Regions from separate parts of the Synechococcus sp. BS55D genome, predicted to be linked through region 2. Evidence: predicted binding sites of a transcription regulator. Region 2 holds the regulator's gene; each other region holds the start of a gene.
The links. The regulator NtcA, encoded in region 2, controls nitrogen genes in cyanobacteria. The targets are predictions, from matches to a motif close to GTANCNNNNGNTAC.

Region 1 (3,246 bases), 460 kb from region 2:
CGATGACCTGTAGCAATCAACACCAAATCAAGGCAGACGGCTGGGCAGGCTCAGGGTGAAAGCGGAGCAGCCTTGGACGACAACGCGATGAGTGACAACGCGAGCGATCACAAACCGATCGTGTTGGAGCATCGCCAAGTGGGTGAGGCCGTTGGAGATCTTCCGCCCGACCGCCGCCTGCAATTGCCGCTCACGGCCGAAGAACGCACGGTGCTCCGTGGTCGCCGCCGAAGCCACTGTGGACGTGCTCTCTTGCTTCAGCTGCCGCGGGAGGGTGCCCTTCAGCCCGGTGATTGCTTGTTGGATTGTTCCCGGAGCTGGGAGGTGGTGGTGATTGCGGCGCCGGAACCGTTGCTGCGGGTGCAGGCGGATTCAGTCTTGGAGCTCCTGCAGGCGGCGTATCACCTCGGCAACCGCCATGTGGCGCTCGAGCTCCACGACGGGGACTTGTTGTTGCTGGCGGATTCGGTGCTGGAGGCGATGTTGCGGAGCCGTGGCTTGCGTGTGAGTGCCTGTGAGCGTCCGTTTGTTCCGGAGGGAGGCGCTTATGGGGGTGGTCACAGCCATGCTCATCGTCACAGCCATGAAACGCCATGACCTCCCTGGCGTTGCTCCAGTTGGTGAGCCCGGCTTTGCCGGTGGGAGCGTTCAGTTACTCGGAGGGGTTAGAGGTCTTGATCCAGGCCGGGGCGCTGAAGAGTGAGGCTGGTCTCGAGCAGTGGTTGATCGCCGAGTTGGAGCGGGGATCCCTGCGGTTGGAGGCTGCCGCCCTCGCCACCCTGATGGCTGACCTGGACCGATGGGTGAATGGCGCTGATCAGTCGGCCCGACTTCGTTTGCTGGATCTGGATGGTTGGCTGCTGGCCACCCGTGAAGCTGCGGAGGTGCGAGCTCAACAACGTCAGATGGGGGGGTCTCTCCTGCAGCTGTTGGCCGACATGGGTCATCCACTGACAGAACCACTCCCCCTGGCCTGGCCGGCGGCATGGGCTTGGGCGGCACTGTCGCTGGGGGTGTCGGAGGCTGAAACGGTGGAGGGCTACCTCTACAGCTGGGTAGCCAATCAGCTCAGTGCGGCCGTGCGCCTGTTGCCTTTGGGCCCGACCAGGGCTCAGGTGCTTCAGCAGCGTCTGTTGCCGCGGATCGCTGCCGAGGCCCAAGAGCTCCTCGCTGCTGATCCACGGACCTTGTGGTCAGCGGGCGTGGGGGCATCGCTGGCGCAGCTGTCCCATGCTGAGTTGTATTCCCGTTTATTCCGAAGCTGATGGGGAGCAAGTTGCGGCTTGGTGTGGCTGGGCCGGTGGGGTCCGGCAAAACCGCTCTTGTGGAGGCGCTTTGCCGGCGACTGCGGGATCAACTGCAGTTGGCGGTGGTCACCAATGACATCTACACCCAGGAAGATGCTCAGTTTTTAACTCGCGCGGGAGCTTTAGAGCCGTCACGGATCCGTGGTGTGGAGACCGGTGGCTGTCCGCATACGGCCATACGGGAGGACTGCTCCATCAACAGGGCAGCGGTGGCGGAGTTGGAAGCTCAGTTCCCAGCTCTAGATCTGGTGTTGGTTGAGAGCGGCGGCGACAATCTGGCGGCCAGCTTCAGTCCGGAGCTGGTTGATCTCTGTATCTATGTGATTGACGTGGCCGCAGGCGACAAGATCCCGCGCAAGGGCGGCCCCGGGATCACGCGTTCGGATTTGCTGGTGATCAACAAGATCGACCTGGCGCCTCTGGTAGGGGCTGACCTGGCCGTGATGGAGCACGACACCCTGCGCATGCGCGGCGATCGCCCCTGGTGCTTTACCAATCTGCACAGCGGTGAGGGGCTGGATTTGGTGGTGGCGTTTGTGTTGCAACAACTACCGAATTCGTGATTGCTTGCTCCGATATCAGGCCTCTTCTGTCCGATTGGTAGTGAGTGTTACTGGAAGGAGTCCGGCTGGCTGGGACTGTCTCATGGCGCCTAGCGCAACAGTTATCACTGTCAACACACCATGTCTCAACCGTTGTCAAAACGCATTCTGATCAGCCTGGCGGCGACCTCGCTGGGCGTGGTAGTCACGGCCTGTGGCGGTGGTGATCAGGCCTCCAATGTTCAGTTCGACGACACGGTGAAGGTGGGCATCCTTCACTCACTGACCGGCACCATGGCCATCTCTGAGTCCACCCTCGTGGATACCGAGAAAATGGCCATTGATGAGATCAATGCTGCTGGTGGTGTTGAGGTCGACGGCAAGAAATACAAGATTGAGTACATCGTCGAAGATGGAGCCTCGGATTGGCCCACCTTCGCTGAGAAGTCGAAAAAGCTGATCGATCAAGACAAGGTGCCCGTTGTCTTCGGTGGTTGGACCTCCGCCAGCCGCAAGGCGATGTTGCCGGTCTACGAATCGAAGAATGCCTTCCTTTTCTATCCGATTCAATACGAAGGTCAGGAGTGTTCTAAGAACATCTTCTATACCGGTGCCACTCCTAACCAGCAGTCTGAGCCGGCGACCTATTTCATGTTCAAGGATTCCCCTGCAGCAGGGAAGCCCTTCTTCCTCGTGGGTTCGGACTACGTCTTCCCCCGTACCTCCAACACGATTACCAAGGAGCAGCTGAAGTCGCTCGGTGGCAAGGTTGTTGGTGAGGACTATCTGCCTCTGGGTAATACCGAGGTGGCTCCGATTATTGCCAAGATCAAAAAGGCTCTTCCTGACGGTGGTGTCATCATCAACACTCTCAATGGCGACCAGAATGTTGCCTTCTTCAAGCAGATCCAGGACGCCGGCATCACGCCTGCCAATGGTTACTACGTGATGAGTTATTCGATCGCTGAAGAAGAGATCAGCACGATTGGACCTGAGTTCCTCGAAGGCCATTACGGCGCCTGGAACTACATGATGTCGATCGACACACCGGCATCGAAGAAATTTGCGGCCGACTTCAAGGCCAAATATGGTGACAACCGCGTGGTGGCTGACCCTCAGGAGTCGGCTTACAACATGGTCTATCTCTGGAAGAAGGCCGTTGAGAAGGCCGGCACATTTGATGATGACAAGGTGCGTGAGGCTCTGATTGGTATCAAGTTCGATGCTCCTCAGGGTCCAATTGAGGTGCGGCCCAATCACCACATCTCCCAGATTGTGCGCATTGGTCAGATCACCGCTGACGGTCAGTTCAAGATCGTTGAGCAGTCTGATAATCCGATCGATCCGCAGACCTGGAACCAATTTGAGCCTTCTTCGAAGGGCTTTGCCTGCGATTG
Region 2 (3,246 bases):
AACTGAAGTCCCTGACTGAGGGATCCCCGGCGCTGGACCTCCGCCAGGGCGGAGGCGAGCAGGAGGTTGAGCCGATTGCGTACGGCTTGTCCTTCAGTTTCCCGGCGTTCGAGGGAGGTGCGGGCCAGCACGTCGCCGGTTTTCACGATGCGGGTGTTTGGACGCGCTTCAGGGAAGGCATACACCACCTTTTCGCCCAGCAGAACATTCGCTGCCGAGCGCACATTCACCACCCAGGTGCCCGGTTGGCGAATGGTTTTTTCAAGTCGTTCGATGTCACTGCGCGGCACCAGCAGGATCTGTCGATCGGGTTTTACCCCAGGGAGGACCTGCTGGTAGGCCTGCAGGTTCGCTTCCCGCAGCAGCTGATCAATCACCTGTTTCGCCTGTCTGGGGTTGTCGAGTCGCATGGTGGCGGTGGCCAGGGGCTGGCCGCTGCTCAGCACCACGTTGCCCTGCCGCAGTGCGAGCACGTTTTTCTCGAGTTGGCGCAGCTCCGCCTCGCCGTTGCTGATGCGCTGCCGCACGCTGGCCAGCTCCGCTTCGGTGCGTCGGATTTCCGCATCCCGAGCCTGCACGTCGCGACTGAGGCGAGCCCGTTCTGCTTCCAGGCGTTCCCGCTGCTGGTTGAGGGGAACCAAGACTTGGCGCAAGGTCTCTGCCTTTGCTTTCGCTTCCGCAAGATCCCGTCGGGTGCGTTCCCGTTGCTCCTGAGCCTGCGCCAGTTCTCGGGTGGCTTCCTTCTGGGCTCTGCGGCTGCTCTTCAGGGCCGTGCGGCTGTCATTCAGCCGCTTCTGCAAGGCATCCAGTTCAAAGAGGCCCACGCGCAGCTGGCGGCTCACCAGCAGCATCAGCCCAAGGGACAGCGCTGAGATCAGGCTCCCTGTGAGCACCGTGATCAGCACGGCGGTGCGGCGGGGGCGCATGCCCAGCAGGCTGAGACGGGCCTTCCCGACCCTGGAGCCGAGTCGATCCCCCAGGGTGGCGAGCACGCCACCGAGCACAAGCAGGGAGAGGATCAGCAGCCAGCCGGTCACGAATTCAAGGGCGAGGGAAGGCGAGCTGAGGCCGTCCGGGCTCCATCTTCTCCCGTGACCCGCTCAGCTGAAGCGTTTCGCCAGGGCGATTGGATCGAGCACCGTGATTTTCTTGCGGTCGATCTCCACCAGACCAGAGTTGCGCAGATCCCCGAGCAGGCGCGTAATCGTGACCCGGGTGGAGCCGATGGCCTCGGCGATCGACTGGTGCGAGAGGCGCAGGTCAATGGTGATTCCCTTATCGCCAGGCACTCCGAAGTCACGGCAGAGCACCAACAGAAAACTCACTAGGCGGGACGACATGTCCCGATGGGTGAGGGTTTCGATCATGGTCTCGGTTTGCAGTATCCGGCTCGAGAGACCCTGCAGCAGGAGCAGGCCAACACCGGTATCGGCTTCAATCGCCTGGCGCACCGAGGCAGCTGGTGCCGTGACCATCTCCACGCGAGTGAATGCTACGGAGTGATAGAAGCGATCGGAGCGGTGGCCGGTCAGCAGGGACAGCACGCCGAACAAGCTGTTTTCCCTCAGCAAAGCCACGGTGATTTCCTCCCCGGACTCGTAGACCCTGGAGAGGCGAACCGCCCCGCGCCTGATCAGATAAACCCGTTCAGCGGGATCGCCGGGGAAGAAAATCGTCTTGCCGCGTTCCACCAGCTCCGTGCTCGCGCCTTCGAGATCACGGATCACTTCCAGCAGCGTGCGTGCGTTGGCTGCCGGAGCGTTCGCCAGGGTGACTCCTGCTCCGGCACTGGCCGTCACGGAGGCGGTCTGCGGTGAATATCGGCTGAAGCCGCGTGTGGCTCCGACCATGGCGGCTTTGCAGTTGGCAGGACGCTACGGATGGTCCTGGCTCCACCTTGTAGCAACCCACACGAAATTCAGCGTTGATTCAGGGCGCTGCGTTGGTGCTTCATTAACTCCGTCAGGCCTGGTTCGGCGAGGTCCAGGAGGCCGTTGAGGGCGCTGCGACTGAACGGAGCTCCCTCCGCTGTGCCCTGCAGCTCCAGCAGACGCCCTTCGCCGTCCATCACCACATTCAGGTCCACGTCGGCCCGGCTGTCCTCGCTGTAGTCCAAGTCGAGCAGGGGGGTTCCCTGCACTAAACCCACGGAGACGGCCGCCACCTGCTGGCGGACCGGTTGACGCGTGATGACCCCGTTCGTCAGGAGTTGGTTGCAGGCGTGCTGAAGCGCTATCCAGGCGCCGGTGATCGAGGCCGTGCGCGTGCCTGCATCGGCCTGGATCACATCGCAATCGATCAGCAACGTGTTTTCACCCAGAGCTTCCATGTCGAGGCAGGCCCTGAGGCTGCGGCCGATCAGGCGCTGGATCTCCTGGGTGCGACCCGAAAGTTTGAGCAGCTCCCGGTTTTGGCGTTCGGGAGTGGAACCAGGAAGCAGCCTGTATTCAGCACTAAGCCAGCCCTTGCCTTCCCCCTGACGCCAGCGCGGGACACCTTGTTCATGGCTGACACTGCAGAGCACGGCGGTGCGGCCCGTGCGCACGATCAGGGAGCTGATGGCAAAGCCCATTGGATCCCACTCGATCGCGAAGGGGCGCAGCGCGGCGGCATGGCGACCGTCGTGACGGAGTGGGGACTGGTGGCTGCTCATCAACCGCAGAAGCGCTGCCATTGAGCCTGACAGGGCGGCTGTCACCAGCGGGCGGGTCGCTCAAACACCATCAGTGGTGTGTCAGGGGCTTGTGAGCTGCGTCTCCGGCGCTAGATTTTGGTTCTGCCGGCATGCCGGCCGTGTGAGGAATCAATGACCGCCAGCCTGAGCTCCAGCCATCGCCCTACCGAGCCGCGCACTGCGGATCACCGGGCACTGGAGCGAGCGGGTCTACGGCCCTTGCCCCCTGTGCCGCCCCGGGCACCCCTCCATCTGGTGGCAGCCGAGGGTCAGCTGCAGGTGCATACCGCCCCCTACCGCGGCAGTTTTTCCAATGTGCTCAGTCAAGCGTTGCGTGCTGCCGGTCTGGGCAGTCGTGTGCTGGTGGTGCAGTTCCTGAAGGGAGGGGTCGACCAAGGTCCGGAGCGGCGTCTGACGCTCTGCGGTCGGCTCGGCTGGTTACGGCCTGCTGTCTCCACTTGCCTCGATGGGCCTGCCGCTGACCAGGGTCAGGCTGTGCAGGAGGCGGTGGAGGAGGTCTGGCAGGTCTGCCGACGTGAGCTGCTGGCTGGCAAGCTCGATCAGCTGGTGCT
Region 3 (3,246 bases), on a different contig from region 2:
CGCCCCTTTGGCCTCTGGCCTTTGGACTCAGTCTCTATCTGCTGTTTCCCCGCAGCACCCGCCGCATCGCCATGGCCGCAGGCTTGGGGCTCTCCCTGCTGCTGATTCTGTTGATCGGCCTCAGTGCAGGGCTTGTGATCTGGTTGTGCCTTCTTCTCTTCTGATGCTGCTGCTGGTGGTGGCATCCCGCGCTGGGTCCACTGTGATTCACAGGCCGCTCTGTGATGGCCCTCTGTTGGTGGGCCACTATTTTTCCGGTTCCAATGTGTTCTGTCTCTCCACCGAGTTGATCCACACCGAGGACCAGGTGGTGGAAACCATCAGCCATGAATTAGTTCATGTAGCTCAGGATTGCGCAGGCGGTGGCATTGCTTCTGACCGCTACGCCCTGCTGCTCTCCGAGGAGAAGCCCAGTGTGGAGGCAGCAGAACGGGAGGCCTATGCGTTGGAATCCGATCCTGAGCAGGTGATGGCGCTGGTGCGCCGTCATTGTTATGGCTCGTCGGCTGAGTAGCGGTTGGCCTCCGACTCGTTTCTGCCCAAGTTGCGGGCCATCGCCAGGGCATTGGATGAACTCTGCAACTGCTGGTTGAGGATCCAGTTGGTGGCAGCTTTTTGGGTTTGCCAGGCTTGGAGTAACTGTTTGGCGAGATCGCGCAGTTGCCCTGGGTCGGTGGTGGCATCGAGGGCGCGGTTGAACTGCTCCACATGAAAGAGTTGCTCGGTGGTGAACTGAATTCCCGACGACATGATCAGCCTCCTGAGGATGGCGTGAATGTATCGAGCAGGCACTGTGGAGCTGTAGCAATGGCCACCCAGACGGGTGAATGTCAGTGTTTCGGGTTGTTAATGCGCTCGCGCTTGTGCTGATTGACGGTCAGATTGAAAAAGTTGCTTGTTGTTCATGCGACTGACTTGGTCCCAGCATCTGCAGGCCGCTCGCACCCTGGAAACTTCCGGTCTCACTGAGCTTGGATCCAGTCTTTCCCTGATGGGAATGGCGTTGTTGATGTTGGCCGAAGACCTTCTTGATCAGGAGATGTGTCAGCAGGACGCCGGTCGTCCATGCCGCTGACTCCCGAGCTGCAGCAGCGTGTGGTCAGCTTCGTGCTCCGGGGTCTGCGAATCGGAGCCAGCACCGTGGCGATTCTTGAGCTTCTCCGCTCCGACTGGCGTGGGGGACTGGCGGCAAGTTTGGCCTGGCTTGCGTTTGTGCAGGTGGAGCGTCGCCGCCGACCGCTTGCGCAGGACGTCGATCAGATTCAGTCACAGATCGAGGGGCCGAATCGCTGAAGCAGCGCTTGTAGAGCCGCAGAGCTGCGGCAGAATCATCTGAGCAGAAGCTCGCTTCTGCTTGGTGAACCGGACGGCGGGCGTGAGACACCCGCCTTTTTTGTACCTGATCGTTGCCCACTAAAAAGGGCCCCGAAACGGAGCCCTTGATGATTGGCAGCGACTGGATGAATCAGACGCTGTAACGAACGCCGCGGTAGCGAAGCTCGGTGGGTTTCTGGGGCTTCTGGGCCGTGTGATGGGCGTCGATGTACTCAACGCCTCTGTAGGCCTTCGCCATCAGGCGCTGGGCTTCTTGCAGTGCTTCCGCTTTGCGGATGCGGTTGCGGGTGAGATCGAGGGTGTTCATGGTTGAACTCCACAGTGCCCGAGCCCCCGTTGCCTGGCGCGGAACGAACTGCAGCCCAAGATTGGGCTCAACGTGGTTGAAGCATAGCGACTGTCTGTAGCAATGGCTACTGATTTTTATTTTGGTTCAGCTCGTTACACAGTGCTTGTTCAGCTGTGTTTGCTTTCAGCGATGGCCAGGGCAGCAGCAGGATCGCTGCTGAGATCGGCCTTGAGGAATGCTGGCGTTTCAGGGAGAGCCAGATGCAGGGCATCTTCCCGATGCAGATCCACCTCGATCTGATCGCATTGCAGGTCCAGGACGTGGCCGGCGTGTTGCCGGTCATCGGTCAGTAGATGCAGGTGATACCCCGGCACGTTGATCGTGCGGGAACAGCTGGGGGTCCAGAACCCAACCAGGGTGCTGTTCATTGAGGTGTGGTGCTGGCTGATGATCTGCTAGCTACGAAATTCTCTATAGGCTGTGTCCCATCGAGCAGAGCGTCCCACCAAGATCTGCGCCGTATGTGGCCGACCCTTTCAGTGGCGGCGCAAGTGGAAGGATGTATGGGATGAGGTGCGCTACTGCTCAGAGCGGTGCCGCCGCGATCGCAATCGTCAGGACAAGAGCAGTTCAGAGCTCAATCCTGGCTAGAGGCACCACAGGTCTGCGGATACTCAGGATCACGGCCTCGAGCTGGGATGGCGAAGCGTTCTCGAACCGTCTCGAGAGGATCGGCGAAATGATCCCAGGGGTCGATGTCACGGATCAGATCGGTGTTCACATGACTGCCGTGCTCAAGTCCAGCAAAGACGCGATCAGGGTCTAGTTGGCCGAATTCACCAGGGATGAAAGGCGAGGCGCCGATCCCCAGCTCGAATTCCGCCATCGCAAACATCAGCACGTCGAAGGGATCGAGGCGCTCGAAGCCGGCCTGGAATCCCACCACGCCACCTTCCTCGGCTGCCGTGGTGCCGTATCCGCCCAGCACATGACAGCAATCATGACGGAACACGGGCGCTGGCGGTCCGCCCACATCCCCGGGGAAGCTGAACTGGTTGATGCGGATGAAGTCGGCATAGGCCTTGCCAAAGCTTCCGGAGGGGTAGTCGTTCAGGCTCTGGAATCGCTTCAGGGTCGACTCGTCGCGATGGCCGCTCAGCCCCTTCAGTGTTGCCGCGAGCATCGGCAGGCCACCATCGCGCAGGGTGGCTCGTGCGGCATCGCGCACGAAGCTTCGGCGTACCAGATCCAGGCGCACCAGGGCTTGCCGCTCGTGTATCACGTGCCGGTAGCTGATCACTGGAGCGGCATCAACCCGGAAGGCCTTGGCTGTGCGTTCCAGCAGCTCGAGGGCCTCGGGGCTGAGTTCTCCGTCGAACATTGCCACCAGGGTCATGCCGCGCAAAATGCGTTCCCGCCATTCCGGATCTGCATCAATGCTGGTGATGCCTGCCGCCATGGCCTCGGGCTCCAGGCTGGGGAGCGCGCTCAAGTCCAGGTTGCTGGCCATCAGCAGGTGATCGCGGATGCCCTCAATCGCCCTGAGGGCTCGAGTGGAAGGGGTGCCGTGCAGCCGAGCCACGGTCATCAGGCAGGGCAATCCTGCGGTGGCCAAGCGAGTG

Region 1: a site for NtcA is predicted at 1,908-1,921, ahead of urtA (urea ABC transporter substrate-binding protein). Genes of this name have one in related genera too.
Region 3: a site for NtcA is predicted at 1,739-1,752, ahead of CWE16_RS04095 (DUF4278 domain-containing protein). Genes of this name have one in related genera too.

Annotation. Positions count from the first base shown of each region.
Region 1 is NZ_PHQT01000001.1:208,407-211,652, reverse strand. Features, by position in the region: gene ureE (urease accessory protein UreE) at 88-597, shown strand; gene CWE16_RS01085 (urease accessory protein UreF) at 594-1,265, shown strand; gene ureG (urease accessory protein UreG) at 1,265-1,870, shown strand; gene urtA (urea ABC transporter substrate-binding protein) at 1,991-3,246, shown strand, end outside.
Region 2 is NZ_PHQT01000001.1:667,793-671,038, forward strand. Features, by position in the region: gene CWE16_RS03225 (DUF3084 domain-containing protein) at 1-1,037, opposite strand, end outside; gene ntcA (global nitrogen regulator NtcA) at 1,101-1,850, opposite strand; gene rph (ribonuclease PH) at 1,919-2,653, opposite strand; gene CWE16_RS03240 (cob(I)yrinic acid a,c-diamide adenosyltransferase) at 2,807-3,246, shown strand, end outside.
Region 3 is NZ_PHQT01000002.1:103,526-106,771, forward strand. Features, by position in the region: gene CWE16_RS04075 (hypothetical protein) at 1-164, shown strand, start outside; gene CWE16_RS04080 (hypothetical protein) at 146-514, shown strand; gene CWE16_RS04085 (hypothetical protein) at 493-750, opposite strand; gene CWE16_RS12105 (hypothetical protein) at 905-1,075, shown strand; gene CWE16_RS04090 (hypothetical protein) at 1,066-1,293, shown strand; gene CWE16_RS04095 (DUF4278 domain-containing protein) at 1,466-1,642, opposite strand; gene CWE16_RS04100 (acetolactate decarboxylase) at 1,792-2,052, opposite strand; gene CWE16_RS04105 (DUF2256 domain-containing protein) at 2,105-2,275, shown strand; gene CWE16_RS04110 (TerB family tellurite resistance protein) at 2,262-3,246, opposite strand, start outside.